DNA from 4 places in the Ensifer sp. R-19 genome. Region 1 is predicted to be linked to each of the others. Evidence: riboswitches for the same ligand, from Rfam matches in the RefSeq annotation. Region 1 holds a riboswitch; each other region holds the start of a gene.

Evidence for each region. Region 1 has a riboswitch for cobalamin ahead of nrdH (glutaredoxin-like protein NrdH). Riboswitches for the same ligand answer to the same signal wherever they lie in the genome.
Region 2: it holds a riboswitch for cobalamin, as region 1 does, so the genes downstream of both, ACN9MO_RS11945 (CbtB domain-containing protein) here and nrdH (glutaredoxin-like protein NrdH) in region 1, are expected to answer to the same signal.
Region 3: it holds a riboswitch for cobalamin, as region 1 does, so the genes downstream of both, ACN9MO_RS09480 (DUF1636 family protein) here and nrdH (glutaredoxin-like protein NrdH) in region 1, are expected to answer to the same signal.
Region 4: it holds a riboswitch for cobalamin, as region 1 does, so the genes downstream of both, cobU (bifunctional adenosylcobinamide kinase/adenosylcobinamide-phosphate guanylyltransferase) here and nrdH (glutaredoxin-like protein NrdH) in region 1, are expected to answer to the same signal.

The regions. Positions count from the first base shown of each region.
Region 1 is NZ_CP184570.1:2,057,432-2,065,107, forward strand. Features, by position in the region: gene ACN9MO_RS28755 (multidrug effflux MFS transporter) at 1-1,084, shown strand, start outside; gene nrdF (class 1b ribonucleoside-diphosphate reductase subunit beta) at 1,169-2,143, opposite strand; gene nrdE (class 1b ribonucleoside-diphosphate reductase subunit alpha) at 2,323-4,476, opposite strand; gene nrdI (class Ib ribonucleoside-diphosphate reductase assembly flavoprotein NrdI) at 4,446-4,862, opposite strand; gene nrdH (glutaredoxin-like protein NrdH) at 4,875-5,096, opposite strand; cobalamin riboswitch at 5,495-5,719, opposite strand; gene ACN9MO_RS28780 (hypothetical protein) at 5,997-6,476, opposite strand; gene ACN9MO_RS28785 (LysR substrate-binding domain-containing protein) at 6,438-7,382, shown strand; gene ACN9MO_RS28790 (aspartate/glutamate racemase family protein) at 7,340-7,676, opposite strand, start outside.
Region 2 is NZ_CP184569.1:2,433,299-2,440,974, forward strand. Features, by position in the region: gene ACN9MO_RS11910 (TetR/AcrR family transcriptional regulator) at 1-609, opposite strand, end outside; gene ACN9MO_RS11915 (crotonase/enoyl-CoA hydratase family protein) at 693-1,508, shown strand; gene ACN9MO_RS11920 (ArsR/SmtB family transcription factor) at 1,559-1,921, shown strand; gene ACN9MO_RS11925 (SRPBCC family protein) at 1,918-2,484, shown strand; gene ACN9MO_RS11930 (DUF1772 domain-containing protein) at 2,553-3,032, opposite strand; gene ACN9MO_RS11935 (NAD(P)H-binding protein) at 3,029-3,859, opposite strand; gene ACN9MO_RS11940 (TetR family transcriptional regulator) at 3,963-4,655, shown strand; cobalamin riboswitch at 4,654-4,916, shown strand; gene ACN9MO_RS11945 (CbtB domain-containing protein) at 4,959-5,135, shown strand; gene ACN9MO_RS11950 (CbtA family protein) at 5,331-6,128, shown strand; gene ACN9MO_RS11955 ((2Fe-2S)-binding protein) at 6,179-7,027, opposite strand; gene ACN9MO_RS11960 (glucoamylase family protein) at 7,024-7,676, opposite strand, start outside.
Region 3 is NZ_CP184569.1:1,938,590-1,946,265, forward strand. Features, by position in the region: gene ACN9MO_RS09455 (mechanosensitive ion channel domain-containing protein) at 1-105, opposite strand, end outside; gene ACN9MO_RS09460 (DUF924 family protein) at 232-792, opposite strand; gene ACN9MO_RS09465 (FecCD family ABC transporter permease) at 1,022-2,089, opposite strand; gene ACN9MO_RS09470 (ABC transporter substrate-binding protein) at 2,093-3,046, opposite strand; gene ACN9MO_RS09475 (ABC transporter ATP-binding protein) at 3,043-3,849, opposite strand; gene ACN9MO_RS09480 (DUF1636 family protein) at 3,926-4,339, opposite strand; cobalamin riboswitch at 4,445-4,660, opposite strand; gene ACN9MO_RS09485 (DUF1330 domain-containing protein) at 4,876-5,169, shown strand; gene aspT (aspartate-alanine antiporter) at 5,690-7,378, shown strand; gene ACN9MO_RS09495 (bifunctional aspartate transaminase/aspartate 4-decarboxylase) at 7,439-7,676, shown strand, end outside.
Region 4 is NZ_CP184569.1:1,855,859-1,863,534, forward strand. Features, by position in the region: gene cobN (cobaltochelatase subunit CobN) at 1-2,681, opposite strand, end outside; gene cobW (cobalamin biosynthesis protein CobW) at 2,783-3,847, opposite strand; gene cobU (bifunctional adenosylcobinamide kinase/adenosylcobinamide-phosphate guanylyltransferase) at 3,851-4,375, opposite strand; cobalamin riboswitch at 4,812-4,960, opposite strand; gene ACN9MO_RS09030 (adenylate/guanylate cyclase domain-containing protein) at 5,204-7,435, shown strand; gene ACN9MO_RS09035 (class I SAM-dependent methyltransferase) at 7,476-7,676, opposite strand, start outside.

The sequences.
Region 1 (7,676 bases):
TGCCGAAACCGGCGTCGTGCAGCTCAGCCTGCTCTCGTTCTTCATTTCCTTTGCCATTTCGCAGCTCATCTACGGGCCGCTTTCCGATATCTGGGGGCGCAAGGCGCCGCTCTATCTCGGCATCGGCCTCTTCACCGTTGCCAGCGTCGGCTGCGCGCTCGCAACCGACATCGAAACCCTGATCGCCTTTCGCTTTCTGCAGGGTATAGGCGGCGCCGCCGGCATGGTTATCCCGCGCGCCGTCGTCCGCGACATGCACACCGGCGTTCAGGCGGCGCGGCTGATGTCGCTGCTGATGCTCGTCTTCAGCATTTCGCCGATCCTGGCGCCACTGGCCGGCAGCGCGGTGATCCAGTTCTACGGCTGGCGCGGCGTCTTCTATGCCGTGATGATCGCCGCCTTCATCGGCCTGATCCTCTTGTCGACCCAATTGCAGGAAACCCGACCCAAAAAGGACCGTGCCGGCAGCAGCGTGGCGAGCGCGCTTGCCGCATACCGCCTGCTGCTTTCTGACCGCAACTTCCTGACGCTCACCTTCATCGGCGGGCTCGGGATCTCGGGCTTCCTGGTTTATCTCGCCAACTCGCCCTTCGTGCTGATCGACCATTACGGGCTGACGCCAACGCAATACAGCATCGCCTTTTCGATGAATGCCGTTTCGTTCTTCGCGGTGTCGCAGGCTACCGGCTGGCTTGGCGAGCGTTTCGGCCTGGTGCGGGTGATGCACCTCGCCGTCGCCGCCTTTGCGCTGACGATGGTCACGATGTTCATCGTCATGAGCCTCGGCTTCAACCAGTTGCCCGTCATGGCCGCCTTCCTGTTCGTCGGCTACGGCGTGCTCGGGCTGGTGATCCCGACCTCGGCGGTGCTGGCGCTTGAGGATCACGGCGAAATCGCCGGCACCGCATCGGCGCTGATGGGCACGCTGCATTTCGTCACCGCCGCCGTCGCGATGATCATCGCGAGCGTCTTCTTCGATGGAACCGCTCTGCCGATGACCGGTGCCATCGCGGCTTGCGCGCTTGCCGCCTTCCTGCTGACGCAGGCAACGATCGGCCGCAGCCGTGTGGTCGCGGCGGAATAACCACACCCCTTTGATGCGCGGAGCCGCCCAAAGACATCATGTCCTCGGGCGGTTCTTCATGTTCCCGCAGGTGCCTGGGGTTCCTCAGAAATCCCAGTCCTCGTCTTCGGTCGCGACCGCCTTGCCTATGACATAGGACGAGCCCGAGCCGGAGAAGAAGTCGTGGTTCTCGTCGGCGTTGGGTGAGAGCGCGGAGAGAATGGCGGGGTTGACCTTGCAGGCTTCTGCCGGGAACAGCGCCTCGTAACCGAGGTTCATCAGGGCCTTGTTGGCGTTGTAGTGCAGGAACTTCTTCACGTCCTCGGTAAGCCCGACGCCGTCATAAAGGGCTTCCGTATATTTCGCCTCGTTGTCGTAGAGTTCGAGCAGCAGGTCGAAGGCGAAGTCCTTGATTTCCTGCCGGCGTTCCTCGGTCAGCCTCTCCAGGCCGCGCTGGAACTTGTAGCCGATATAGTAGCCGTGCACCGCCTCGTCACGGATGATCAGCCGGATCATATCGGCGGTGTTCGTGAGCTTGGCGCGGCTCGACCAGTACATCGGCAGATAGAAACCGGAATAGAACAGGAAACTTTCGAGGAAGACGCTGGCGACCTTCTTCTTGAGCGGATCGGCGGAGGCATACTGCTCCATGATCAGCGCCGACTTCTTCTGCAGAAACTCGTTTTCCTCCGACCAGCGATAGGCGTCGTCGACATCGGGCGTCGGGCACAGCGTCGAGAAGATCGAGGAATAGGAGCGCGCGTGCACCGCTTCCATGAAGGAGATGTTGGAAAGCACCGCCTCCTCGTGCGGAGTGATGGCATCCTCCATCAGCTTGACGGCGCCGACGCCGTTCTGGATCGTGTCGAGCAGCGTGAGGCCGGTGAAGACGCGGATGGTGAGCTTCTGCTCCTCCGGCTTCAGGGTCGCCCAGGAGGGGATGTCGTTGGAGAGCGGCACCTTCTCCGGCAGCCAAAAATTGCCGGTAAGCCGGTTCCAGACCTCCAGATCCTTGTCGTCCTCGATGCGGTTCCAGTTGATGGCGCGGATGCGGTTTGCTGGCTTGGTGTGCATGTTCATTTCGTTGTCCTCTCGGGCGTGGACGCCCCTCATCCGCCTGCCGGCACCTTCTCCCCGCTTGCGGGGAGAAGGTGTATGCCGCGCCATCTCGCATAATCTGGGCCGTCAGTGTGGCAGGTACCCTCTCCCCGCAGGCGGGGAGAGGGTTAGGGTGAGGGGCACTTAATGGGAACGCGGCGCTACAACGCGCAGGAAACGCAGCCCTGGACCTGCGTGCCCTCAAGCGCCATCTGGCGAAGGCGGATGTAGTAGATCGTCTTGATGCCCTTCTTCCAGGCGTGGATCTGCGCGCGGTTTATGTCGCGCGTCGTCGCCGTGTCGCGGAAGAACAGGGTCAGCGACAGGCCCTGGTCGACATGCTGGGTCGCAGCCGCATAGGTGTCGATGATCTTCTCCGGCCCGATCTCGTAGGCGTCCTGGTAATATTCGAGGTTGTCGTTGGTCATGAAGGCGGCCGGATAGTAGACGCGGCCAATCTTGCCTTCCTTGCGGATCTCGATCTTCGAGACGATCGGGTGGATCGAGGAGGTCGAGTGGTTGATGTAGGAGATCGAGCCCGTCGGCGGCACCGCCTGGAGGTTCTGGTTGTAGAGGCCGCCTTGCGTGACCGCCTGTTTCAGTTCCAGCCAATCGTCCTGCGTCGGGATGCGGATGCCGGCCGCTTCGAACAGGCCCTTCACCTTCTCCGTCGCCGGCAGCCATTCGGCTTCGGTGTATTTGTCGAAATATTCGCCTGACGCGTATTTCGAGTTCTCGAAGCCCTTGAAGGTCACGCCCTTCTCGACCGCCAGCCGGTTGGATGCGCGGATGGCGTGATAGGTCACCGTGTAGAAATAGATGTTGGTGAAATCGATGCCTTCCTCGGAGCCGTAGAAGACGCGCTCGCGGGCGAGGTAGCCGTGCAGATTCATCTGGCCAAGGCCGATCGCGTGGCTGTCGTCATTGCCCTTCTCGATCGAAGGCACGGAAGAGATGTGGCTCATTTCGGAGACGGCGGTGAGCGCGCGGATCGAGGTCTCGATCGTCTGGCCGAAATCCGGACTGTCCATCGCCGCGGCAATGTTCAGCGAGCCGAGATTACAAGAGATATCCTTGCCCATCTTTGCGTAGGAGAGGTCGTCGTTGAATTCGCTCGCCTCGCTCACCTGCAGGATTTCCGAGCAGAGGTTGCTCATGGTGATGCGCCCGGCGATCGGGTTCGCCCGGTTCACCGTGTCCTCGAACATGATGTAGGGGTATCCGCTCTCGAACTGGATTTCGGCAATGATCTGGAAGAAATCGCGCGCCTTGATCTTCCGCTTGCGGATACGAGCATCCTCGACCATCTCGCGGTACTTCTCCGTCACCGAAATTTCGGTCAGCGGCACGCCGTAGACGCGCTCCACGTCATAGGGCGAGAACAGATACATGTCCTCGTTGTTGCGGGCGAGCTCGAAGGTGATGTCCGGGATGACGACGCCGAGCGACAGCGTCTTGATGCGGATCTTTTCGTCGGCATTTTCCCGCTTGGTATCGAGGAAGCGCATGATGTCCGGGTGGTGGGCATGCAGATAAACAGCACCTGCCCCTTGGCGGGCGCCAAGCTGGTTGGCATAGGAGAAGCTGTCTTCAAGCAGTTTCATGACAGGGATGATGCCGGAGGACTGGTTCTCGATCTGCTTGATCGGCGCGCCCATCTCTCTGATGTTGGTGAGCGACAGCGCCACGCCACCGCCGCGCTTGGAGAGCTGCAATGCGGAATTGATCGCGCGGCCGATGCTCTCCATGTTGTCCTCGACCCGCAGCAGGAAGCAGGAGACGAGCTCGCCGCGTTGCTTTTTACCGGCATTGAGGAAGGTCGGCGTCGCCGGCTGGAAACGCCCGGAAATGATCTCATCGACGAGATCGCGGGCAAGTCCCTCGTTGCCGCGCGCCAGTGTCATGGCCACCATGCAGACGCGATCCTCGTAGCGCTCCAGGTAGCGCTTTCCGTCAAAGGTCTTCAGCGTATAGGACGTGTAGTATTTGAACGCGCCGAGGAAGGTCGGGAAGCGGAACTTCTTCCCATAGGCGTGGTCGTAGAGATCGCGGACGAAGTTGAAGGAATACTGGTCGAGAACCTGCTGCTCGTAGTAGCCCTCGGTCACCAGATAATCGAGCTTCTCCCTGAGGTTATGGAAGAAGACCGTGTTCTGGTTGACGTGCTGGAGGAAGTATTGTTTCGCCGCCAGCCGGTCTTTGTCGAGCTGGATCCGTCCCTCTTCATCATAGAGGTTCAGCATTGCGTTCAGCGCATGATAGTCCAGCGCCGCTTCCGTCGCCTTCAGGGGGCGTTCGAGTGTTGAGACGTCCAAAATCGTTCCATCCCGTTTCTGACATTGGCGACGTCCTCCTCTGTTCCGAGAAGCTCGAACCGGTAGAGGTAGGGCACCTGGCACTTGGCCGCGATGACGTCGCCGGCGATCCCGTAGGTCGCGCCGAAATTGCTGTTGCCCGCAGCAATGACGCCGCGGATGTGAGAGCGGTTGCCCGCATCGTTGAGGAAGCGGATGACCTGTTTCGGCACCGCACCCCGGCCGTCATCGCCGCAATAGGTGGGCACGACCAACACGAAAGGCTCGGAAACCGTAAGTGAAGCCTTACTTTCTTTGAGCGGTATGCGCGCTGCGCGAAGGCCGAGCTTTTCGACGAAGCGATGGGTGTTTTCCGAGCGGCTGGAAAAATAGACGATCAGGCCCACCGCCCGTCTCCTCTAGGAAAGCGCGCTGATCTTGTCGGGGCGAAAACCCGCCCAGTGTTCGGGGCCGGCGACGACGACGGGAAGCTGCATGTAGCCGAGGCCCTTGACCGTTTCGAGCGCGTCTTGGTCGATGGAGATATCAATGACCTCGTAGTTGACGCCCTGGCGATCGAGCGCTCGGTAGGTCGCGGTGCATTGGACGCAGGCGGGCTTGCTGTAGACGGTAACGTTCATTTCTTCCTCGTTTGGTCGGCTGGATGAGAGCATGAGAAGGCGCACGGACACGCAGCCGCGATCCGGCGAAATGCAGGGCTGTCATGGCTGTGGCTCGCTCGGATCTGGACGCCCGGGCATGCCTCTTCGTCAGCTGCGCGGGAAACCGCGCCTCTTGATTGGCGAGCGATAGAATTTCAATGACGCGGACATGACTTCACCCCGAAGCTTTCGACAGGCTGCCGGGGAGATGTCGAGACGATCAGGCAGGCTCATCCTGCCGCACGACAGCGCCGTGCGTCCTATCAGACGCGCAAAGATCGCTGTAGCACTTCGATTTGCTGCATGTTTTTATCCTTAAATCGGCGACGATTTAAGGAAACATGCAGTAGACTCAACCCCTCCGGACACCCGCCCGTGGACGTTTGTTGCTCGAGGCAGGTCTCCTGGCTCACGGGTCTCAGCTTCCATCCCGACCTTCCCGAGGCCTCATGCCTCAGTGGTCCAATTCCGGACAGTCGCTCGCCGTCTACAGTTGCGGGGGCAGCTACGGCATAGCCTAGCGAAAACTCGCCGACGCACCGTATTCCCGTCTTAGCTCTCAATCCCTGCGAATCGAGAGAACCTCGAACACTAGATATAGTAGTTCATCGCAAATCTGCGTCAATAGGTTCGAGGTGCCCGAAGCCGGGGTGAGATCGCCGTGTGGATAACAAGGAGTAAACGGCGGGAGGCGGCGAAACCTGTGGGTGAAGAACTTCTCGGCTTTGAGCCCCGCGCTCGCTCCGTTGCGATCACTTGCGAAGGGGCTTCGGCACGCCGCTTTTAGAAACGCCACGCCGGATCTCTCCCGAATTCGGTCCGCGGGCTGGGAAGGTGGCAGATCACGATAACTGCGCTGTGTCTTGCCTCTGCGCTCCGTCAATCGCAGAGCGACATGCTTATGTCTTTGTTTTCTCCGGGCTGGGCTCGAGGCGAAGCCCTTGCCATTTGCGGCGCGTCGCCGCAATCCCGCTCCGGCGAGGGCGGTGACCTGCGCGGATCGTCGTCCTTCGGCCAATGCCAAGGATCGGCACCATCGCCGACGCGCGCCCGGATGGTCTCCTGATCTCGCGTCAGCCCGATATCCTTCAGCTGGAATTCGCTGAACGTATCGATGGCGATGATTGGGTTGAGTGCGTTGCCGGCCCAGTTCAGGGCATGAAGGATCGTTGATCGCACTGCGCTAAGCATTGCTATCCTCTTTGTTTTTGCTGTTGTGTTCACGAAAAAAGTGAGGATTTTTGCTGCTTCGCGCAAAGCGATTTCTCGCATGCTGGCATAAAGAATGCTTATCTCAGGGCCATGAGCAAGATTCCTCCCATGAGTGCCGTGCGCGCCTTCGAAGCGGCCGCCAGACATCTGAGCTTCACCCGCGCCGCCGACGAGCTCGGCATGACGCAGGCGGCGGTCAGCTACCAGATCCGGCTGTTGGAGGAGCGCATCGGCACGCCGCTCTTCGTTCGTCTTCCGCGCGAGGTTCGGCTGACGGCGGCCGGGCGGCAGCTGGCGCCGAAGGTGACGGAAGCGATCGACCTTCTCGGGGCGGCCTTCTCGGAGATTGCCGACAAGACCGAACACCACCTGCACATTTCCGTGCTGCCGACCGTCGTGTCGAGCTGGCTCGGCCAGCGGCTCGCCTCGTTCCAGACGGCCCATCCGAACATCAGCATCCGGGTGCACATGTCGACCGAGCTGATCGACTTCAAGCGTGACGCCATCGATCTCGTGGTGCGCAGCGGCAACGGCGACTGGCCCGGCAACGACGTGTTCCCGCTTTTCCCTATCGATTACATGCCGGTCTGCACGCCGTCTTTCATGGAGAAGCACCAGCTCAGGCATCCCTCGGACGTCCTGCGTGTACGGCGCTTCGGCAACGCCAGCTGGTGGCGGCGATGGATGATCGAAACCGGGGTGGAGCCACCGGCGAGCAACGGTACCGAACTGATCTTCGACGTCCAGGCGATGGACGTCACGACGACTTTGAACGACCATGGCATCGCGATTGCCGTTTCAACCTTCCTGATGGACGAACTGAAGAGCGGCAGGCTCATCCGGCCCTTCGACCATGTGGTAAGAGATGGTCGCGCCTATTGGCTGGTCTATCCGCAGAGCAGCAGGCGGCAGAAAAAGATCCAGGCTTTTCGCGATTGGATTATTGCCGAGGCCGACGCATCGAATGCGCTGCTGGCGACAGTCGTGGGCGATTCCAGGTCGGCATCACCTCAAGCCGGGGTTGGAGCGAGCGCGCTCATGAAACCTGAATAGGGCTTGCTGAGCGGCGACGCATAGGCCCCGCGCTTGCTGGTCATAAGTCCCTGTGACACGAGTGCTTCCGCCTGCTTGACCGCGGCCGAAACGCCGTCGATGACAGGGACGTCATAGTCCGCTTGGAGCGCCCGGGCGAGATCGGCCATGCCGGCGCAGCCGAGCACGATCGCTTCTGCGCCATCCTGATTGAGCGCCAGCTCGATCTCGCGCCGGAGTTTGGCGAGCGCGTCTGATGCCTTGTCCTCCAGTTCGAGCACCGGGATGTTGGCGGCGCGGACCCTTGCCCGGTCG
Region 2 (7,676 bases), on a different replicon from region 1:
TGTAGCAACCGCCGCCTGAGGTCGCAGGCCCGCACCGGCAAGCGCCACGCGCACCAGTGTCGCCGCCGCCTTGCCTGCCGTTTCCATATAGCTGGCATCCCGGTGCAGCAGCACCACGGCGAAGCTGCCGTCGAGCAGAAGCAGGATCTGCTTCGCCAGCATGATCGGCTCGGCAATGCCGGCTTCGATAAAGGTCTCGGCCATCCACGCCTCAAACTTCTTCTTGTGGGCTGCACCGATGCGGATTGCCGGATGGCCCGGCATGTTGGCCAGTTCCGCCGAAGTGCGCAGGAAACCGCAGCCCTTCCACTTCGGGTGACGTGCCGCCCGCGCCAGGTTGACGAAGATCGCCTCGACCTTAGCGGCCAGTTCCCCTTCGGCCGTGTCGAACCACTTCCGGAAAAGCTTGAGATTGGGCTGGTCGCGGCCTTCGAGATAGGCGGCGATCAGCTCGTCCTTGCTTTCGAAGTGGTAGTAAAGGGTGCGTTTGGTCACGCCCGCCGCTTCGGCCACGGCATCGACGCTGACGGCGCGGATACCCTCCGCATAGAAGAGCTTTTCCGCCGCTTCGACGATCACATCCCGGGTCGATTTCTCTGCCTTCGCCATCGCTCAAGTATACCGACTAGTGAATATACATGGCATCTTCACTCACCTAGCCTCTCCCCGTCAACCCTAGCCGGAGAGCGACCATGTCCAAGACCGTACTGATGCAGATTTCCGAGGGGATCGCCCTCTTCACCCTCAACCGCCCGGAGAAACTCAACGCGCTGAACTATGAGCTGATCGACTGGCTCATGGTCCTTCTCGACACGATCGAAGTGAACGACGCTGTCGGCGCGGTGATCATCACCGGCGCCGGCGACCGCGCCTTCTCCGCCGGCGGCGATATCAACGAGTTCTCCGAAAGCGTGGCTGCGGGCGTAAACCCGGCTGTGCGCGATTTCGTCCGCCGCGGCCAGCTTCTGACGGCGCGGCTCGAAGCCTTTCCGAAGCCGGTCATCGCCGCGGTCAACGGCATCGCCTTGGGCGGCGGCTGCGAGATCACCGAGGCTGTGCATCTGGCGATCGCCAGTGACCGGGCGCGCTTCGCCAAGCCGGAGATCAAGCTCGGCATGCCGCCGACCTTCGGCGGCACCCAGCGCCTGCCGCGGCTTGCCGGCCGCAAGCGCGCACTCGAATTGCTGTTGACGGGTGAGGATTTTTCGCCGGAACGCGCTAGGGATATCGGGCTCGTCAATCACGTCGTCGCCCATGAGGAGCTGATGCCCGCCGCCCGCGACCTGGCCAGCCGCATCATGGGCTATTCCCCGCTTGCCGTCCGCTCGATCATCACCGCCGTCACCCGCGGCCTCAACATGTCGATCGCAGAGGGGCTGCTGGTGGAAAGCGAACAGTTCGCCCAGATGGTGCCGACCGACGATCTCTCCGATGCGCTCGCCGCCTGGAAGCGACGGCACGTCCACGACGACCCGCCGCGCGACGGTTCCTTCTCGCGCCACTACTAAATTCAACCAAACGGTTGACAATCTTCGCAATCGAAGTGATATTCAACAACATGGTTGAATATCAGAACGAACATCTCGATGCCGTGTTCCACGCGCTTTCGGATCCGACGCGCCGCGCCATGCTCCAGAACCTTTCGCAAGGCGAGAGACTGGTCGGCGAGCTTGCGGCCCCCTTCTCGATCTCGCTGGCCGCGGCATCGAAGCACATCAAGGTGCTGGAAGGAGCAGGTCTCGTGCGCCGCGAAGTGAAAGGTCGCACGCATGTATGCCGCCTCGATGCAGCGCCGATGCATGCAGGTATGGAGTGGATGCGCCACTACGAAGCCTTCTGGCGAACGCGCATTGACGCACTTGAGGCGCTGCTGCTCGCCGACGACGCAACTGTTCAAAACGATACGGAGGAAAAGCCATGACATCGCCTGCCACAGCCTTTGCCAGCGCCGACTACGGCCGCGTCATCGCCCCCGATGCGGTGCGCATCGAACGCCTGCTTCCCGGCCCGATCGAGCGGGTCTGGTCCTATCTGACAGAGGAAAACAAGCGCCGGCTCTGGATGGCATCGGGAACGATCGGCTCTTCCGAGGGTGCAGCGGTCGAACACGTCTTCCGCCATTCGGGACTGACGACAGAGGATGATCGACCGCCGAAAAAATACGCCGATCACGCCGGCGAGGTTCGCAAGCACGGGCATGTGCTCGCCTGGGAGCCACCGCGCCTGCTCGCCTATAGCTGGGACGAAGGCACGGATACGCCCTCCGAGGTCCGCTTCGAACTCAGCCCGCGCGGCGACAAGGTGCTGCTGATCGTCACCCATACCCGGATCGCCAACCGCGGCATCATGACGAGCTTCTCCGCCGGCTGGCACGTGCATCTCGACCTGTTGCGCGACCTTTTGGAAGGAGAGCAGCCTGCAGCCTTCTGGAGCAAGTTTGCTGAGCTTGAACAGCAGTACGACGCGCGCATCCCCAAGCGCTGACCGCCCGAGGTGACGAGACCTCAGAAGGGTGCACCGGCAAGGATTGACCGCCTTGCCGGTGCTTTTTGTCACGTGCGGGCGAAACCGAGGATGAAGAGCGCCAGCGAACCGATCGAGGCGAAGGTGCGCACGTGGTTCCACCAGACCCAATCGGTGAGATAGCGCCCAAGCCACAGATCGGTCGCGGCCTGCCCGGGTGCAGCGGCCGCAAGCGCGTCGTTCATCGGCACGTTGAAGACGATCGTCACCAGAAGCACGCCGACGACATAGACCAGGCCGCCCGCGGCCAGCAGCCATCGGCCCTCGCCGCCCGAAATGAACGCGACGACAATCAGCGCCAGGCCAAGCAGCGCCGTGCCCATGAAGGCGCTGAGGAAGATCGGGTTCTGGATGACGACGTTGATGGCGTTCATCGCGGCGATCCCCTGCTCCGGCGGCAGCCGCGACAAGGCTTGCATGATGCAGACCGAAAAGATGAAGAACAACCCGGCCATCAGGCCGGAACCGATCGCGGCGGCAAACGCCAGAGCGGGGATCAGCGGGATCATGCGGCAATACTCCAGACACCAGTTGCTGCGGTCTCGCGGGCGTAGGTTGCAAAGTCGCGCGGCCGCCGCCCAAGCACGCGCTCGACGTCAGACGTCACACTCGAATTGCGCCCGTCGAGCACCGAGGTGAAGAGATAGCGGATGAGTTCGACATAGTCATCAGGCACACCGTCAGCCTGCAATTGCGCGGCGAAGTCGCCAACCGGCACGGCCTGATAGGAGATCGGGCGTTTGGCCGCGGCAGCGATCTCGGCCACGGCTTCAGCAAAGGTCATCAGCCGCGGGCCGGTCAGAGAATAGACCTTGCCGACATGATCATCGTCGAGAAGCGCTTCAACCGCGACGTCAGCGATGTCGTCGCAGCTGACGAAAGGCTCGGTGACTGTATCCACGGGCAGGAAGACCGAACCGCTTGAGACCCCCTCGGCCAGGAAGCCTTCGTTGAAGTTTTCGAAGAACCAGCTCCCCCGAACGATCGTCCAGTCAGCGCCGGAGGCCTGCAATTCGCGCTCGGCCGCTTCCGCCTCGTCCTCGCCGCGCCCCGACAAGAGCACCAGCCGCCTGATGCCGGCGCCCACGGCAAGGCTTGCGAACTTGCGGATGGTCTCAACAGAGCCGGGCACCGCCAGATCGGGCTGGTAGCAGACATAGATGCGATCGACATTTTCGAGCACAGGCGCCCAGGTCGCCTCGTCCGTCCAGTCAAAGGACGGTGATGCCGAGCGGGCGCCGATGCGCACCGCAACACCCCGCTCTTGAAGGCGCTCAGCCACCCGCCGCCCCGTCTTGCCGGTACCGCCCAAAACCAGTGTGACTTTCTGAGACATCGTTTCCTCCTAAGGTTCATCAACAAACATGAGCATCTCTCACATTTGCAAATGTGATAAATCCTCGTATTTTAAGAGTCAAGCCAAAATGTGAGCATCACTCATGATTTCAGAAACAAGCCCATCCGCGGTTCCCGCCGAAGACGAAACCGCCCTGCGCCGGACACCCAGCCAGAAACGCAGCCGCGAGCGCGTCGAACAGATCCTAGCCTGCGCGACGGCGCTCATTCAGGAAAAGGGCAGCGACGCCATGCGCATGAGCGAAGTTGCTGAAAAGGCTGGAATTTCGATCGGATCGCTCTACCAGTACTTCCCCGACAAGGCGGCGATCGTGCGCACGCTGGCCGAGCGCTACAATGCCGTGTGCAACGAGTGCATCGCGGCCGAGCTTGCCAAGGTCACATCGCTCGCAGAACTGCGCGACGCCTTCTGCGTGCTGTTCGACATCTACTACGACATGTTTCTGGCCGAGCCCGTCATGCGCGACATCTGGTCGGCAATGCAGGCCGACAAGGCGCTGCGCGAGATCGATCTTCTGCAAAGCCGCGCCGGCGGAAAACTGCTTGCCGATGTCTGGGCCCGGCTTGTGCCCGAAACCCCGCGCGAAACCATCGACAGTGCCGCTTTCCTGATCATGCATCTCGGCGATTGCACCATGCGGCTTGCGGTGTCGGTCGATCGCGCCGAGGGCGACCGCATCGTCGAGGCCTATAAACGCATGATCATCCGCGATTTTGTCGCGGATGGACCGGGCGGCGGCGCAAGTCCAATTGACATATTAGGGGTGCGATCCTAATCATCAGAGATCGATTGGTTCCCGGGACACGAACGTGTTTCGGGAGTAAACGGGAACGTGACGGATGGACCCATGCTGGGCATTCACATCACGGCCGACCCCGCGACTGTAGAGCGACGTCGATCTGCCATTCCGGAGCGATCCGGAAGAAGCCACTGGAAGAGACCACGAGAGGGTGGTCGATCTGGGAAGGCGAGGCTGATCCAGGGCTTCCCGCCCAGCGCCGTGAGCCAGGAAACCTGCCACTCGATACGGGCATAGGGCCCACACCGGGAATTTCCCGATGCCATCACGGAGGTTGTCATGGCTACGTCTACTGTTTCGAGCATTCCGCTCTCCCTCAGCGATCGTCTGACCGCTGGCGTCATCGCGCTTTTCATCGGCGCATTCCTCGTCTTCGGTGCCGGCCTTGCCAATTCGGCCGTGCTGCACGACACCGCGCACGACACCCGCCACTCCTACGGCTTCCCCTGCCACTAAGACGATGTTCCGGAACGTAACTCACGTTCCGCATCGAAGTGTCTGCGGACATGAACGCATCCGGCCTGTGCCGGATGTCGGTGTTTGTGCATGCCGGTTTCGTCCGGCGCGCAACGGCCATCCGCATGGCAGAACGGGAAGGCTTGCAAACCACGCCGCAGCGCGTGGCTTTTGCCGTTATCGAGGGACTTCAAGATGATTGTCAGAACGCTTCTGGCCGCGATCGTGGCTGGACTGATTGCCGGTGTCTTCATGACCGGCGCCCAGGAATTTCGGGTAACCCCGCTGATCCTGCATGCGGAGGAATTCGAAGGCGAGGCTCCGGCCGCAACCGAACAGCCCGCTGCACAGCCTGGAACGACGCAACCCGCCGCCGAGGGCCATGACCAGCATTCGTCGCTGAAGGCGGTCTCACCGCTTTCCGCCATGCTCGATGCCCTGTCGCCGATCACGCCAGCCTATGCGCATGAGGGCGAACACGAGGAAGGCGGCATCATGTTCGGTATGAGCCGGTTCTCCGGCACACTCATTGCCAACCTCGTCACCGGCTCCGGCTTCGGCCTGCTCCTGGCCGGCGTCAGCCTGGTGATCGGCTACCCGATCACGCTTAGGAACGGCGCGCTCTGGGGCGCCTGCGGCTGGCTTGCCGTGCACATGCTGCCGGCAATCGGCCTGCCGCCGGAACTGCCGGGTTTCCCGGCCGCCGAACTCGGCGACCGCCAAACCTGGTGGCTGGCGACCGTCGCCCTCTCCGCAGTCGGTCTCTATCTCGTCGTCCTGCGCGAAGAAATCGTGTCCAAGGTCGTCGGCCTCGCGTTGATCGCCGCGCCGCACGTCTACGGCGCGCCGCAGCCGGTCGATATTACGAGCAACGTTCCGGCCGTGCTCGGCGCCGAGTTTGCGGTTGCCGCACTCGCCACCACGCTCGCCTTCTGGATCGTGCTTGGCGTCGTCTCCGGCTTCATCAACGAGCGTTTCGCGAGAGCAAACTGATCCGGCCGATCACGCCCCCCCATGGGCACCTGAACAAACGACGGCGGGGTTCAGGCCCCGCCGTTTTGCATGAGATGCGCGGCCAGCCGCGCGCGGCGATCGTCCGGCTCCAGCAGGACGCAGGTATCGCAGAAGCTGCCACCCTCCGTTTGGAAGTAGAGGCAACAGCCGCAACGGATCCGATATTGGCGCGACAGTTGCGCGCCGCTTGCCGGATCGACCGCGGAGATCTCCTCGTAGCAGAGCTCTTCCGAGAACAACCGCGAGCCCCGCCGCTTGACGATCGCAAGCGCCTCGGCCATGCCGCGCGCCTCGTCACCGATCGCGCGACCGATCTCCAGGAACGCTCCGGCAAGGGAATCCGCTGCCAGCCGCCACTGCGCCCCGGAAGAAAGCCCGGTGCGCTTTTTCAGGACCGCGATGACCGGCGCCAGATGGGCCGTGAAGCCGCGCTCGAAAGCGCTGATGCCTTCGGCATGCTGCGGCCCTTCCGCCACACCGAGGCGGAAATGATAACGCTTGCCGGCAACTTCCCGATCTTGGTGAAGGCGGGTCCACTCTTCGAAGCGAAGCCCGGCGATCTGCGCCTGAAGACCCGCGCCAAGATAGAGCGCGCCGAGAACCACACTCAGCTGGCGGCTGTAGAAGGCGATCAGATGTGCCGCCCGAATCCGGTCCGTCATGCCGATTGCGAAAAAGTCCTGATAGGCAAGGCTCTGCTCGATCCCGGTCCCACCAGCGGCCCAGAAGGCGGCCGGTGCGCTGAAGGCACTGTCCGCCGGCCCGAGCGAGACACCGGCGTCGGGGAACTGCGCGTGCAACCGCTCGACCACTGCCAGCGCCTGCGGCGGATATCCCTCGACCGTCCGCGCCATCCGCTGGTGATTTCTCGAATTCATGCCGTCTCCGTCGCCAGCCAGCCGCCCTCATATCCCGCGCGCTCAAGACCGCGCCGGATCGCCGGCAGGCTGCGTGTCAGCTCCCAGACGAAGCCGCTCCGCCAATTCTCGATCATCATCACGACGAGCCCCTGGTCAAGGCCGACGACACGCTCGTCGATCCAACCCGCAGGCCCCTCGCCTGCAAGGCTCGGATTGAACCCGCCCGGAAAGCGCCCTTCCTTCAGAAGCCCGGGATAGCCGGCCGCGACATGGCCGAGGGCCGATAGGGACGCATCCGGATCGAAAGGCAGACAGGCCGCTGCAGCCCAGGGCACGAGCGTGCCGTCATCCGGACCGAAGGGTGCGCCGCGGTTGACGTAGCCCAAAAGCCGCTGCCAGCGTCCGTCCTTGAGGCGCAGCCGGCCGCGTGGCGCATGGCAGGCACTGATCCCCCAGAGGCGTTCGCCATAGCCGGCGAAGCCACCGGGATTTCGCCACGCATGGTCGCGCTGCAGCGCGATGGCGCGCCGGGTATTCTCGAAGTAATCCGTCCCCCTTTCGCGCATCGGCCGATCGCCGAGACCGCGAAGGTCAAGCCAGGCCTGCGGGAACAGGTGGATGAACAGCGGCACCGCATGGAGATGGGGCCCGCCGTCAGCCGCGATCC
Region 3 (7,676 bases), on a different replicon from region 1:
TTGTGCCGGTTGCGTCGTGCCTTGCGCCATGACCGGGCCGGCGGCGGCAAGCGCCAGCAGGCAGACGAGAATGGCAGGCAATTTTCCGACAGAACGCAATTTCATGATCCTTGCAGGTTGAGACCATGGTGCGGAATCGCGTCAGTGGTCGTCACAATGCGGTGTGAATACGAAAGACGGCGGAAAGATGCAAAAGACGCCGCCAATTGCGCTCCAGCGCCGGATTTTTCGTCAGAAGCCGGCGCCGGGCTGTGCCAGATAGGCAAGCTCGGCGTCTGTCGAGACGCGGGCCAGGAGCGCATTTCGGTGCGGGAAGCGGCCGAATTGTTCGATCACCTCGCGGTGGCGGATGGCATAGTCGAGATAGTCGGCATCGCCGAGTTCGGTGAAAAGCTTCACCGACATGGTCTGGTCGGTCAGGTTTTCCGAATGCTCGAACGGCAGATAGACGAAGGCGCGCGCTTCCGGCTTGATCGCCATGTCGGCACCGATGCCGACGGCAAGCTTCGCCTCGTGCAGTGCCAGGCAATCGGTCGCGAAGGCAAGCGGCGTGCCGCGATACATGTTGCGCGGCATCTGGTCGAGCAGGATGATCGCCGCCAGCCGGTTCTCCGGCGTTGCGCGCCAGATCTCGCTGACCCCGCGGGCAAGCGCCAGGTGCGATGCCTGGAAACGACGAATGCAGGCCTTATCCAGTTCGCCGCTCATCGTGAACCAGTCGTCATAGGTGAGCTCGCCGAACCAGAAGCTCAAAACGTCATCCGGCGTGCAGATTTCAACTTCGTTCGTCATTTGCTCCCTCGCACCGCTCTTCTGCCGGTCCTGCCCCTTTCGAGGCCTGATCGGGCAGCCATGCATGCGCTACAGCGCCGCGCGTCTTATCAGACGCGCAATGGTCGCTGTAGCACTTTGATTTTCTGCATGTCTTTGTCCTTAAATCGAGTTCGATTCAAGGAGACATGCGCTAAGACATAGGCGCGGACCGGCCCATTTCCATGCATGCCCAATGTCGATGCACGCCTTACGCGCGCCGCGTGAGGATGGCAACAAAGGCGATGCCGCCGACAATGCCGGTAACGACGCCGATCGGCATGTCCTCCGGCGCCATGATGACGCGGGCCACGAGGTCGGCCATGATCAGCGTCAAGGCGCCAAAGAAGGCCGAAAACGGGATGACCCGGACATTGTCGCTGCCGGCAAAGAGCCGCACGAAATGCGGCACCATCAGCCCGACGAAGCCGATCGCTCCGGAAAAGGCCACCATGACCCCGGTCAGGAGCGCGGTGACGACGAAGAGCGTCAGACGGAAGCGGCGCACGGGAATGCCGAGCGTCATCGCCGTCTCGTCGCCCATGGCAAGCGCGTTGATTTCCCGCGATCGGACGACCAGCCAGCCGAGCGAGACTGACAGCACGAGCGCCGGATAGATGAGATGCGGCCATTGCGCGAGACCCAGGCCGCCGAGCATCCAGAAGATCACCGTGTGCGTCGCCCGCGGATCCCCCAGGAAGATCATGAGATTGCCGATCGACGTCAGCACGAAGGCGACGGCGACGCCGGCAAGCACCAGGCGATCGGCACTGGTGCCTAGAGCGCGGGAAACGAAAGCGACCAGCACGGTTGCCAGCAGCGCGCCGCCAAAGGCAAAGAGCGGCACCGTGAGAAGACCGAGGATCATTCCGGTGTGGAGCAGTGCGACGATCGCCCCGAGCGCGCCGCCCGAGGAGACGCCGAGCAGATGCGGATCGGCAAGCGGATTGCGCGTGACCGATTGCAGCACGGCGCCTGTCAGCGCCAATCCGGCGCCGACAAGCCCCGCCAGCATGACCCGCGGCAGGCGCACGTCCCAGACGATGCTTTCGCGCCCCGCCGACCAGAAGGCCTCGACGCTGCCGGGCGCGAGCTTGCTTGCGACGATCGACCAGACGGTGGTGACCGGGATCGGCGCCGAGCCGAGCGACACGCCCGCGGTCACGGTCAGGAGAAGCAGCAGCAACGCCGCAAACACCCCGACCCCGCCGCGGATCACCCGAACGGGAACAACCCGCGAAACGGCAGCGGGACCAGGCGACGTATCCTCAGCCAGCATCGGTTACAGGCCCTCGCCGTGAAAGACCTTGGCGAGCCGGGCGATGGCGTCGATGTTGCGCGGCCCCGGCGTCGCCTCGACATAATCGAGCACCACGAAGCGGTCGTTTTTCACCGCATCGATAGTGGCGAAGGCCGGATTGTTCTTCATGAAGGCGATCTTGTCCTCGGCTTTCACCTCGCCGTAGTTGACGATCACCACGACCTCCGGATTGCGATCGATCACCGGCTCCCAGGAGACCTCCACCCAGCTCTTGTCGACGTCGTCCATGATGTTGGCGCCACCGGCCGCCTCGATCATCGCCGTCGGGATGCCGAAGCGGCCTGATGTGAAGGGCTTTTCCTCGCCGGAATCATAGACGAAGACGCGCGTCGGCTTTTCACGGCCGGCATTTGCCTCGGTGATCGCGGCCAGTTGGCGGCGGTAGCCGTCGACCAGCGCCTCGGCGCGATCCTCGACCCCGAAGATGCGGCCGAGGTTGAGGAGATCGACGAACATGTCGTCCATCGTAGGCTTTTCCCTGGCCATGACATGGATGCAGGATTCGGTCAGTTCGTAGACGCCGATCTTGAACGGCGCCAAGGTCTCGGGCGTCACCTCGCCGCCGACCTTCATGCCGTAGTTCCAGCCGGCGAAGAAGAAATCGGCGTCGGCGTTGAGGAGCACTTCCTTGGTCGGATATTTCTCCGCAAGCTCCGGCAGTTCCTTCACACCTTCGCGCAGCTTTTCATCCAGCGTCTTCCAGCCGGAAACGCCGGTGTAGCCGACCATGTGGTCCTGCAGCTTCAGCGCCAGCATCATCTCGATCAGATTGACGTCGTTGGCGATCGCCCGCTTCGGCGCAGCATCGAAGGTCACCTCGCGGTTGCAGCTCTTGACGGTAACCGGATAGGCGAGCGCCGGCACAGCAGGGGCGATGAGAAACAGGAAGGCAGAGGAGGCAATGTTGATCTTCATGAAATGGATCCCTGTCGAGGAAGTGAAAAGGAGAAACGGGCGGTGCCGGCAACGGCGGTGCTGTGGGCGGTGGCGGTGACACCGAAGGCGGAGGACAGCGCCCGCGGGCTCAGCACCGCGTCGGGTGTGCCAAAGGCGATGAGCCGCCCCGCCGTCACGATCGCCACGTCAGTCGCGAATTCGGCGGCGAGATTGATGTCGTGCAGCGTCGATACGATCGTCAGCTTCAACGTCTGCAACAGCTCGAGGATTTCGAGCTGGTGGCGGATGTCGAGATGGTTGGTCGGCTCATCGAGGATGATGATGCGCGGCTCCTGGGCAAGCGCCCGGGCAATCAGCACCCGCTGTTTCTCGCCGCCCGAGAGCGTCGAGAACTGGCGGCCGGCCAGATGGGCGAGATCGAGATGGGAGAGTGCATGCTGCACCCGCTCGCGGTCGGTGTCCGTCCAGCCGTTGAGCCCCTCCCGCCGCGGGATGCGGCCCATCATCACCACGTCGCGCACGCTGAAGGGAAAATCGCCGGGCATTTCCTGAAGCACGACGGCGATCGTTTTCGCCGCTTCGCGCGCCGAAATCGACCACAGGTCGACGCCGTCGACCTCGATGCGGCCCGCATTCGGCTGCACCGCCCGGTAAAGGCAGCGTAAGAGCGAGGTCTTGCCGGCCCCGTTCGGCCCGAGGATCGCAAGCCGGCTGCCCGCCTCGATCGCGAAGTCCATGTCGTCGACCAGGGTCAGCCCCGGGCGCGGCCCCCAGCAAAGCCCCTTAACGCGAAGGGCGGCTCCTGTTGCGGTGCAGGTCATGGTCTGATCCCACCCCGGCAGCGCCACGCGTCCATCCCCGACGCACCAAACGCGCTTGAGCGCATGCGTGTCGCGCTCATTGGAAATGGCCCGCAACGTCTTCGGAGACGAGCATGGCCGCCGGGATGCGGGCGAGCGTCTTGCCCTTCAGCCCGCGCGGCCGTTCGGCAGCCCGCGTCATGCCGTCGCCGCGCTCCACATAGGTGGCGGCAAAGCGGACGAGATCGTCGATGTCCTCTTCCGGCGAAATGTCGCCAAAGAGATAGGTCGCCTTGCCCGTCGCCTGGAAGGCGATGGTGCAGGGGCGCGTGCATGCCGCCATGCAGACCGTGCCGGCAATCGAGAAATCACGATCGAGCGGCGCGCCGAGGGCGGCAATGCTGCGGTTAAGACGCTTTATCAGCTCGGCGCCCGGCATGCAGGGGCCGCCGGTAAAACGGCAATCGGTGCAGACCGTTATCTTATGCTGTCGGGAAGTCGGCTCAGCCATTTTCTCTCTCCGCCGGACTGACGGCAAGAGATGGCGAAGCGGCAGGATGACGGATGACCGTCGCGCGAAAGCCAGTTCTTTTCCATCGGAACACCCCGTCCGTTGTGGTTGATCGGTTCGATGGCAGGTCTCCTGGCTCGCGGGTCGCGGCGCATCCACGTCTTCCCGGCCATTGGCCAGTGACATGGTGTGAATGCGCTGTCCGCTCACAGTTGCGGGGGCAGCCACGGTTTCGGTCCCGTCAGGGTCGTCCGTTCCGTGTTCCCTTTTCAGCCGCCTCCGCATTGTCGCGGACGCAGCACCATCGCGCTCTTCCTCGCATGAATCGGCAGCGGATACAACCGATGGGGTCGGGCGGCCGGGATCTATCAACATGCGGCGTTTCGTCATGTACTGACTGTTATAACATAACATAACAACAACCAACAAGGTAATGATCCTAAGTCACCCTGCCGGCCGCCGCGGGCGAGAGTCTCGCCTGACGGCGACGACCGGCGTATCCTTGCTCCTTGGCTTGTCGGGAAAGGAGCTCTGCCATGGCTGCCTATTTGATCGCCGATGTCGATATCACCGATGCAGCGACCTTCGAGGAATACAAAAGAGAGGTGCCGGCGACGGAGGCCCGCTATGGCGGGCGCTATCTCGGCCGCGGTGGCGCAACCCGGGTGCTTGAAGGCGACTGGGAACCGCACCGGCTCGTCATCCTCGAGTTCCCGGACATGCAAGCCTTGCTCTCCTGGTACCAATCGCCGGAGTATCAGCGCCTGAAGACGATCCGTGAGCGCTGTGCCAGGACACGGATCATAGCACTCGAAGGCGTCGCCATCTGAAGCGGAGCGCAAGACTGGCCGCAATTGCCGGCCTTGCTCGTGAAACGAACGGATGAGCGCCCCCGTCACTTCAAGCTTCGCGGCGCGCGGATGAAGCAACTGCGGGGCATGTGCTCCGGGTCCATCGACATGCGGCGTTTCGTCATGTCCATCCGTTATGCGATAACATAAAAATACAACGTCAGAGTTGAATAGCCGGCGAAATCCGCCGTGGTGGGACCGTGTACCTTCATCGCGACCGGCGCGCCGCCACCCTCTCGAACTTGCCTTCGCACGACCGCCCGGCCCGACGCTTTCGGACCGGTGCCGCGCAGCGCTCATCAGCCCCCACTGCGCGCAAAAGCCGGAAATTTAACGTACGTTACGCTCACGTAACCCCAAGGCCGTTGAGAAAATCAGCAGCCGAAGCGACAATTGCCAAAGCTAGGATTGGGCATCGACAAGCCACCGATAAAATCAACTTAGCCGCGCAGGTCCCGAAATGAAGTGATGGCAACGCAACTTTCTAAAGGGGATGGCAGTGAATCCAATTGACTTCTTCGTCGAGACGCTTCGGACCTATCCTCCGGTCGCTGTCTTCCTCGCCCTCGGCATCGGTTTCCTGATCGGACCCATCAAGGTCGCGGGGTTCAATCTCGGAAACGTCACCGCCACGCTCCTGGCGGGCGTCCTCATCGGGCAGCTGGGCATCCAGGTTTCCGGTGATCTGAAGTCCACCTTGTTCCTGATCTTCCTGTTCGCCGTCGGCTACGGTGTCGGCCCGCAATTCGTGCGCGGCTTGAGCACCGATGGGCCGAAGCAGATTGCCTTTGCGCTGTCTGTCCTGGTGCTGTGCCTCATCGTTCCCTATCTCTGCGCGCTGATCGCCGGGCTTCCGCTTGGCTACGGCGCCGGCATGTATGCCGGGTCGCAGACGATCTCGGCTGCGATCGGCGTTGCCACGGACCAGATCAATTCGCTCGGGCTGACGCCGGAGCAGGCCAAGACCTTTGCCGACCAGATTCCGATTGCCTATGCGGTCACCTACATCTGGGGCACGATCGGCTCTGCCATCATCCTCGCCCAGCTTGGCCCAAAACTTCTCGGCATCGATCTTCCGGCGGCCTGCAAGGAGTATGAGGCCAAGCTCGGCGGCGGCACCGAGAGCAGCGAACCCGGCATCACCCGCGCCTATCATGATTTCGGCCTTCGGGCCTATCGGATCGACGAAGCAAGCGGGCTAACCGGAACGCCGGTCAAGAACCTGCTTCCCGGCATTCGCGTCTTCGTCGAGCGCCTGCGAAGAGGCGATCGGATCATCGAAGCGGATGGCAACACCGTGCTGCAGCCGGGCGACGTCGTCGCCTTCTCGGGCAGGCGCGCCCTGCTCGTCGAAAACCTGGACAGCAAGCTGACGGAGGTCGAGGACAAGGAGCTTCTGAACGCGGAGGCCGAGATCGTCGACGTCTACGTGACCAGCAAGGCGCTGGCCGGAAAGACACTCGCCGAAGTCAGCACGATGGATTGGGCGCGCGGCGTCTATGCCCGCAAGATCGTGCGCTCGCTGGTCGAGATCCCGGTCCTTCCCGGCACGACCGTCGAGCGTGGCGACATCGTCACCATCGGCGGCGCCAGGAGGCACGTCGAAGCGGCGATCAAGGCTCTCGGCTTTGCCGATCGCCCGGTCGAAACCACCGACATCGCCTTCCTCGGCTGGGGTCTGTTCATCGGCGCGATGATCGGGGCGCTGACGATAACGATCGGCGGTATTCCGATCGGGCTATCCACGTCAGGCGGCGCCCTGCTTGCCGGTCTCGTGCTCGGCTGGCTGCGCACCACCTACCCCGCCTTCGGCCGCATCCCGTCGCCGGCGCTGTGGCTGTTGAACACGCTCGGCCTCAACATCTTCATCGCCGTGGTCGGTATCGGCGCCGGACCGGGCTTCGTCGCAGGCCTCCAGGAGGTTGGCATTTCGCTGTTCATCTGGGGAGTCGTTGCAACCTCCATCCCGATGATCGCCTCGGTGCTCATCGGCCACTATGTCTTCAAGTTCCACCCGGCGATCCTGTTTGGCGCCTGCGCCGGCGTCAGAACCACGACGGCCGCACTCGGCATGATCCAGGAGGCGGCCAAGAGCAAGGTGCCGGCACTCGGCTACGGCATGCCCTACGCCATCGGCAACACGCTGCTCACCATCTTCGGCCTCGTCATCGTCATCATGCTTGCCTGAGGCGGGCAGGCAGAACCGAGACCATTGTTCCAATTTCATAGATCACAGGGAGTGTGGATCATGTTGGACAGAAAATTCTACGACAGCATTTCCGATCTCAGCCCGTTCGAGATCAAGGACGAACTGATCAAGCTCGCCAAGACGAGCTCGCAGAAATCCGCCAAGGCCTTCCTCAATGCCGGCCGCGGCAACCCGAACTGGACGGCAACGCGGGCCCGCGAAGCCTTCTTCCTGCTCGGCCAGTTCGCCCTGACGGAGGCGAAACGCGCCTACTACGATCCGAAGGCGGGTGTCGCCG
Region 4 (7,676 bases), on a different replicon from region 1:
GACGGCCATTCGCCGTGATCCTGCAGATAGCGGCGGATCAGCAGTTCGGCGGACTTCTTGCCGAGCTCGTAGGCGGCCGGCGTCGGCACCGAGCGGCTGTCGACGGAATAGAAGTTGCGGCCGGTCGGCAGCACGTCCGGCCGGCCTCGTGTCGGCGCTCCAGAGGGACCGGGGGCGACGAAGCGGCCATCGAGGCCGGTGAGAAAGCCGGCCATTTCCGCAGCACCAGAGCCCGTGATCGAGGGCTTGAGGCGGGTTTCGATCTCGTCGAGTACGGCTTGCGTGTTCGTCCAGTCCGCCGGGCAAGGCTGCTCACCCGAGACGAGGCTTGCCGCCAGCAGCTCGATGCGTTCGACCGTGTCGCCGGCAGTGCGCCAGGGGGCGTCGGAGATGTCGGCGAGGATAGCCGGTTTCGGGCCTGTCCACACGTCCGACATCACGCAATCGAGCGGATCGAAGGCGAGTCCCGCATCCGCCGCGATCGCCCGCTGCAGGCTTTGGTCGCCGCCTTCGCCAAGCCCGCGTGGGACGCGCGCCAGAGCCACGGTCAAGTCCGTCAGCAAGCGCCCGTCCGGCGCCACGCCGAAGATATGCAGGCCGTCGCGGATCTGCATTTCCTTGAGGTCGCAGAGATAGGCATCGAGCTTTTCCAGCGCCTTGTCGTCGCTGTCGCCCTTGTCGATACCGGCATCGCTGTCGAGGCCGATGTCGCGCACGAGATCGAGGATCTGGCGGCTCAAGAGCCGGAGCCGTCGCGGATCGCCGCCGGCGGCGTCGTAATATTCATCGACCAGCGCTTCCAGGTCCTTGAGCGGCCCGTAGGATTCAGCGCGCGTCAAGGGCGGCGTCAGATGGTCGATGATGACGGCGCTGGTGCGGCGCTTGGCCTGCGTGCCTTCACCCGGATCGTTGACGATGAAGGGATAGATATGCGGCAGCGGCCCGAAGATCGCCTCGGGATAACAGGTCTCGGACAGCGCCAAGGCCTTGCCCGGCAGCCATTCGAGATTGCCGTGCTTGCCCATATGCACGATGGCCTGCGCGCCGAACTGATGGCGCAGGAAGGCATAGAAGGCGAGATAGCCATGCGGCGGCACCAGGTCCGGCGAGTGGTAGCTTTCCTTCGGATCGATGTTGTAGCCGCGCGCCGGCTGGATGCCGACGATGACATCGCCGAAGCGGGCGAGCGGCAGCGCGAAGCCGCCGTCTTGGAAGAACGGATCGGCCTCGGGCGCGCCCCAACGGCCGCCAACTTCATCCTGAATCTGTTTCGGAAGCGAATCAAAGAAGGCGTTGTAATCGCTGAGCGAAATTGTTTCTCTAATTTCACGATCACGGCCTGCCGCATTGGTCGGCCCGGCCATCAGGTAACGCATCAGCGCGTCGCCATCCTCCGGGACGTCGCCCACCGCATAGCCTTCTGCCGTCATGGCACGCAGCACTTCGACGGTGCCGGCCGGTGTGTCGAGACCGACGCCATTGCCGAGGCGCCCGTCGCGGTTCGGATAATTGGCCATGACGATGGCGATCCGCCGGTCGGCGGGTTCGGTGCGACGCAACTTCGCCCAGTTGACGGCAAGGCTGGCGGCAAAACGCACCCGATCTTCGAGCGGCTCATGCCCGACAATGTTAGCCTCGACTTTCGCATCGTAGATCGACGCCGCCTTGAACGAGACGGCGCGCGCAAGGATGCGGCCATCGACCTCCGGTAGCGCCACGTTCATCGCCAGATCGCGCGCCATCAGCCCCTGCGGCGATGTCTCCCATTGCTGCCGTGATGAGCCGGAGAAGATCACCTGCAGCACCGGCGCGCCGGTTGATTCCAGCACCGTCGGCTGACGATCGGCGCCGGGCGAAGAAACGGCAAAGCCGGTGGCATTCATCACCACGTCGGGTGGGGCTTCGGAAAAGATCGATTGCAGCGTGCCGACGGAGACCGCATCCTTGAGGCTGGAGACGAAGACCGGCAGTGCCCGAACCCCTTGCACCTTCAGCGCATCGATCAGCGCTTCGACCGGCCGCGTCTCGCCGCTCTGGACGAGGGCGCGGTAGAAGCAGATGGCGATGGTGGGATTTGCGCATGCGGGGGCTCCAGCCCCCACAACACTCAACCAATCCGAAACCCCGATCACGCCCCGCCCCGGCCACCAGATGCCGGCTTTCAGCAAAGGCTTGGCCGGCTGCGGTTTCTCGGCGCCTGAAACCAGCGCCTCGGCATAGTCGAGGAACAGGCCGGCATTGTCGGCGCCGCCCTCGTTGAAATAGGCCCAGAGCCGCTGGCGGTCATCGGCCTCAACCGTAGAAAACGGTTCAAGGCCCGGGTCCGGCTTGTCGTCGCCCGGCAGCACCGCGATCTGGAAACGGTGAGCGACGGCCGCCGCATGCAAGGCTTCGAGCAGATAGCGGAAATAGCTGGCGCCACCGAGCGGCCGGACGACGATCAGCTTCGCATGACGTGCCGTGCGCTCGACATAGGTATCGACCGACATCGGGTGCATCAGGTTCATGAGGCTCGCAATGCGCAGGCTCAGGCCACCGTCACGCCGGCCGTGGGCGGCGGCGATCGAGGAGAGCTCGGTGTCGGCGGCAGACAGGAACAGGATGTCGGCCGGCGTTTGCCCAAGGTCGATCGCCTCGTTGCCGTCGGCGATCGTTCCTTTCTGGGCGAGAAGCAGATGCATGATCTTGTCCGTTCGGGCAATTCCGAACGGAAACGCGTGAAGCGGCTTCCGTCCGGAATTGCGTTATTTCAATGCGTTAGATCATTTCATTCAATGAACGATCAGACGAGCGCAGCAATCGCAGCGCGCACCGCCGCCTCGTCCATGTCGTGCAGGCCGATGACGACGAGGCGCGTGCCGCGCTTTTCGCCGGCCGCCCAGGCCCGGTCGTAATACTGGTCGATGCGGGCACCGACGGCCTGGATCAGCAGGCGCATCGGCTTGCCGGGCACATCGGCAAAACCCTTGAGGCGCAGCACGTCGTGCTCGGCGATGACGCCCTTGAGGCGATCGATGAAGGCGGCCGGATCGGCGATGGCGCCGAGCTCGACGACGAAGCTGTCGAACTCGTCATGGTCGTGCTCCTCGCCCGCTTCATGCTCCATCTCGTGGTGCGACTTGCGGTTGGCGATATCGCTTTCGGTGCCGACGCCGAGGCCGAGCAGGATGGCGGCGGCCACCTCGCCGTTCTTCGCCTCGATCATGGTCGGCTTGCGGCTGGTGCGCGAGGAAACCTCGTCGCGTACCGCCTTGAGGCCGGACGCGTCGATCAGATCGGTCTTGTTGAGCACGATCAGGTCGGCAGCGGTCAGCTGATCCTCGAACAGTTCCTCGATCGGGCTTTCATGGTCGAGATTGTCGTCCTCGACGCGCAGCGCATCGACCTTGTCATGGTCGTCGGCAAAGCGGCCGGCGGCAACGGCAGCGCTGTCGACCACGGTGACGACGCCATCGACGGTGACTTCACTGCGGATATCCGGCCAGTTGAAGGCGGCGATCAGCGGCTGCGGCAAAGCCAGGCCCGAGGTCTCGATGATGATATGGTCCGGGCGGTTTTCGCGCTCGAGCAGCTTGGTCATGGTCGGGATGAAATCATCGGCCACGGTGCAGCAGATGCAGCCATTGGTAAGTTCGATGATGTCGTCCTCGCTGCAGGCCTCCGCACCGCAGCCCTTCAAGACGTCGCCGTCGACGCCGAGATCGCCGAACTCGTTGATGATCAGCGCGATGCGTTTGCCGTCGGCGTTCTGCAGCAGATTGCGGATCATCGTCGTCTTGCCGGCGCCGAGGAAGCCGGTGATGACGGTCGCCGGGATCTTGCCGTGGCTGGTTCTCGCAGTGGTCATTATTCAACCCTTCATTTTCAGCGGCAAACCGGCCGCGACAAAGTAAACTTCAGCGGATTTCTCCGCAACGATCTGGTGAAGCCGGCCGGCATGGTCGCGAAACTCGCGGGCCATGCGGTTCTCGGGCACAATGCCGAGGCCGACTTCGTTGGAAACGAACACGAGGCGCGCCTGCGCCTGCGGCAGGTAGGCAACAAGCGAGGCGAACTCCGCCTCGATGTCGCGCTCTTCGAGCATGAGATTGGTGACCCACAGCGTCAGGCAGTCGATCAAAACGACATGGGTGGGGTCGTCGATGCGCCGCAGAATGCCGACGAGATCGACCGGCTCCTCATGCGTCGTCCAGCCTTCGCCACGGCGCGTCCTGTGATGATCGATGCGCGCACGCATTTCGTCGTCCCAGGCGCGGCCGGTGGCGACATAATGTTTGGTAAGGCCGGACGTTCCGACGAGCTTCTCGGAAAAGCTGGACTTGCCGGAACGGGCGCCGCCGAGGACCAGGACCGGTCCGGCGCTGGGATTGCTCATCGTGACCGCGCCAAGGTCAGCGGCAGATGGCAACAGCCGTGCGACGCGCCGGCGGCGCGTTCGGGAAAGTATCTGAGAGCCAAAACAACCTCCGTGATGGCGTTGGAGACGACACGTCTCCTCGGGCGGAATGCCCATGTCGGGTGGCAGGTCTCCTGGCTCACGGCGTCACGGGCCCCACATCGCCTCGCCCCGAATGGACGAGGTTCCGATGTGAGGACCCGAGCGGCCCGCCTCACCTTCCCGGCGCTTTCCAGTGCCACAGCGAACCTTTGCGCGTCGTCTCCGACGCATGGGTGCTGTGGGCGACATCATGAAAGGCGGACGATTCGTAGAAGAAGAGGCGTCCAACCCGGCTGATCACGATGCCACGCCAGTGGCTTTTCCGGCTCGATTCCGCACTGCCTCGATTGCCCCATGCAACCGGCTGGCAGCTCTGAATTTGAGCCCGATGGCGAACCCTGACCGTTCTACAGTCGCGGGGTCGGCTGCGATAAGGATGCCCGGTTTGGGTCCATCCGTCACATTCCCAATTATTCCCCCCAATCGCCACGACAAGGGGGAACCATCCAACATCCGATGATTAGGAAGCGGGCGCCGCAAAGTCAATCGACGCTTGCGACACCTCCCCGGCCGACTTGCGTCGCGCGACGATTTGTCGAGCGCGAAGCCGCACCGGACATGAGGCGAATGGCAGATCGCGAACGAACATATTTTAGCAATTACAGATGTTGCGTTAAACTGCAGCGCCGCGCGTCCTATGGACGTGCAAAGGTCGCTGAAACATCCTGCAACCGACCCGAGGGGCTTCGTTTATCCGGTAGGCACATGGAACGCAGGCTCGCCGCCGTGATGATTGCCGACGTTTGCGGCTATGGGCTGCTTACCCAGGCCGACGAGGAGGGTACCTGCGCCCGCTTTCAGGCCGACCTGCACGAACTATTCGAACAAAGCATCGAGACGCATCGCGGCCGGCTGATCAAGACCATGGGCGACGGCCTGCTGGTCGAGTTCCACAGCGTCGTCGAGGCAGTCCGATGTGCGGTCGAGGTGCAGCGCGCCAAATCTGATAGTCGCGGTGTGGACGCGGGGCGGCTGCAATTCCGCATCGGCATCAATCTTGGCGACGTGATCGTCGAGGGCGACGACATCCACGGCGATGGCGTCATCATCGCCGAGCGCCTGCAGGGCCTGGCCGAACCGGGCGGCATCGTCATCTCGGGCACCGCCTACGACCAGGTCGAGAAGCACCTCGATGTCGGTTTCGTCTTTCTCGGCGAGCAGCGTCTGAAACACGTCGAAAAACCGGTTCGGACCTACCGTCTCTGGCTGGACGAAGCCCACGCCCGCAAGCCGAAGGCCAAAGCGCACCGCGGGAGACGCTGGGCCGCGCTGGCCGCGGCATCTGCCCTTGCATTCGCAGCCGCCGTCGGTGCCGCCTGGTGGCGCCCGTGGCAGCCGCCTGCCGACATCCGTCCGGCTCAGGCCGTGGACTTCAGCCAGGCAGACAAGCCCTCGATCGCCGTGCTTCCCTTTGCCAATGTCAGCGATGACCCCAAGCAGGAATTCTTCGCCAATGGCATGACCGACGGCCTTGTCACCGAACTGGCCCAGATCTCCGGCCTGTTCGTCATCGCGCGCAACTCGACCTTCACCTACAAGGGGAGATCGGTGACAGCCAGGCAGGTGTCGGAAGAGCTCGGTGTCCGATATGTGCTTGAAGGCAGCGTCCAGCGTGCCGGAGAGCAGCTTCGCATCAATGCGCAGCTCATAGATTCCCTTGATGGCGGGCACGTCTGGGCCGGAAAGTTCGACGGATCGCTCACCGATGCCTTTGCGCTGCAGGACGAAGTGATGCGCGGCATTGCCGAAGCGCTTGCGTTGCGGCTGGACCCTGACCAGCAGATGGCCTTCGGGCGCAAGGAAACGGCCGTGCCAGCGGCCTTCGATGCGTTCCTGCGCGGCTGGGAGCATCACCGGCGCACCACGCCCGAAGACTTCGCGAAGGCCCTGCCCTACTTCGACCAGGCGATTGCGCTCGATCCCGCCTATGGACGTGCCTATGCCGCCGCAGCCATGGCCTATGCGCGCATTTACCTGTGGCGCTGGCACTATCAGCTGGGCATCACGCGCTTCGAGGCGCGAGCCAAGGCGCGGCAGTTTCTGCGGATGGCGCAGAAACATAAGACGGCACTCGCCTATCAGGCAGCGGCCCTCCTTGCCGAAGTGGACTGGCGGCATGCCGACGCGCTCGCAGACCTCAAGGAAGCGATCGCGCTGGAACCCGGCGACTCCTGGAGCTACGCATTGACGGCCTTCGTCCTGACATCCGCCGGCCGGCCGGCGGAGGCTCTGCCCTATATCCGCACGGCGATCCGCCTCGATCCGCACTCCCCGTCCTTCTTCCTGTACGTCCTCGGCCTGACGCAGTTCAGCCTGGAGGATTTCGAAGCGGCAGCGGCAGCGGCGAAAAGCAGTATCGCACTCAACCCCCAGGATGACGGTCCTTTCCTTCTCCTTGCCTCTGCCGCCGGACATCTCGGTCACCGCGCGGAGGCTGAGGCGGCAGTCGCCCGCTACGACGCGCTTCGCATCAGCCGTGGCGGAACGCCCGTCTGCATTTCAGAGCGCCCGCCGCTGGACCTGGCGCAGCCGCATGCCAGCGAGAAGCTCTATCAGGGACTGCGCCTGGCGGGCGTGCCTGAGACCCTGATGAACACCGACGTCAGCATTCGCGACAGGCTGCCAGCCGATGAGCTCCGTTCGTTGTTCTTCGGGCACCGGTTGCGTGGACGCATGCTGGATTCGGGCGAGGAACATGAAGCTGTCGTTTCGCCCGAGGGCATCGCCACCTTGACGGGAGACTGGGCTTCGCTCGGCGCCGGCAGGATGAGCAACGTCGAGGTCCGGTTCGAGAAGGACGAGGTTTGTTTCCTGTGGCTGAAAACGACGAACCTTTGTGGGATGGTCTCGCGGAACCCCGGAGGACTGAGCGCCCGAGAAAACGAGTTCATCTGGTACCACGGCGACAGAGCCTTCACCTTCTCGCAGGTGCGCTAGCCACGGCAGAAGCGACGCAGGCGCCAAACCGGTTGCGGCCCTAGTGCGTCACCCGCTCCAGCACGCTGAACTGGAAGGCCTGCGTCGAGTTCCACGGCGTCGTGTGCTGGTGCATGATATGCTCGACAAGCCGGAAGGACGGTCCGATCACTTCGGCCAGCGCCGCCGGGTCGTAACGCGCCACGGGCAGACCGCTGCAGCGCTCCGGACCATCGGGCGCGAAGGTGGCGATAACGGCGTG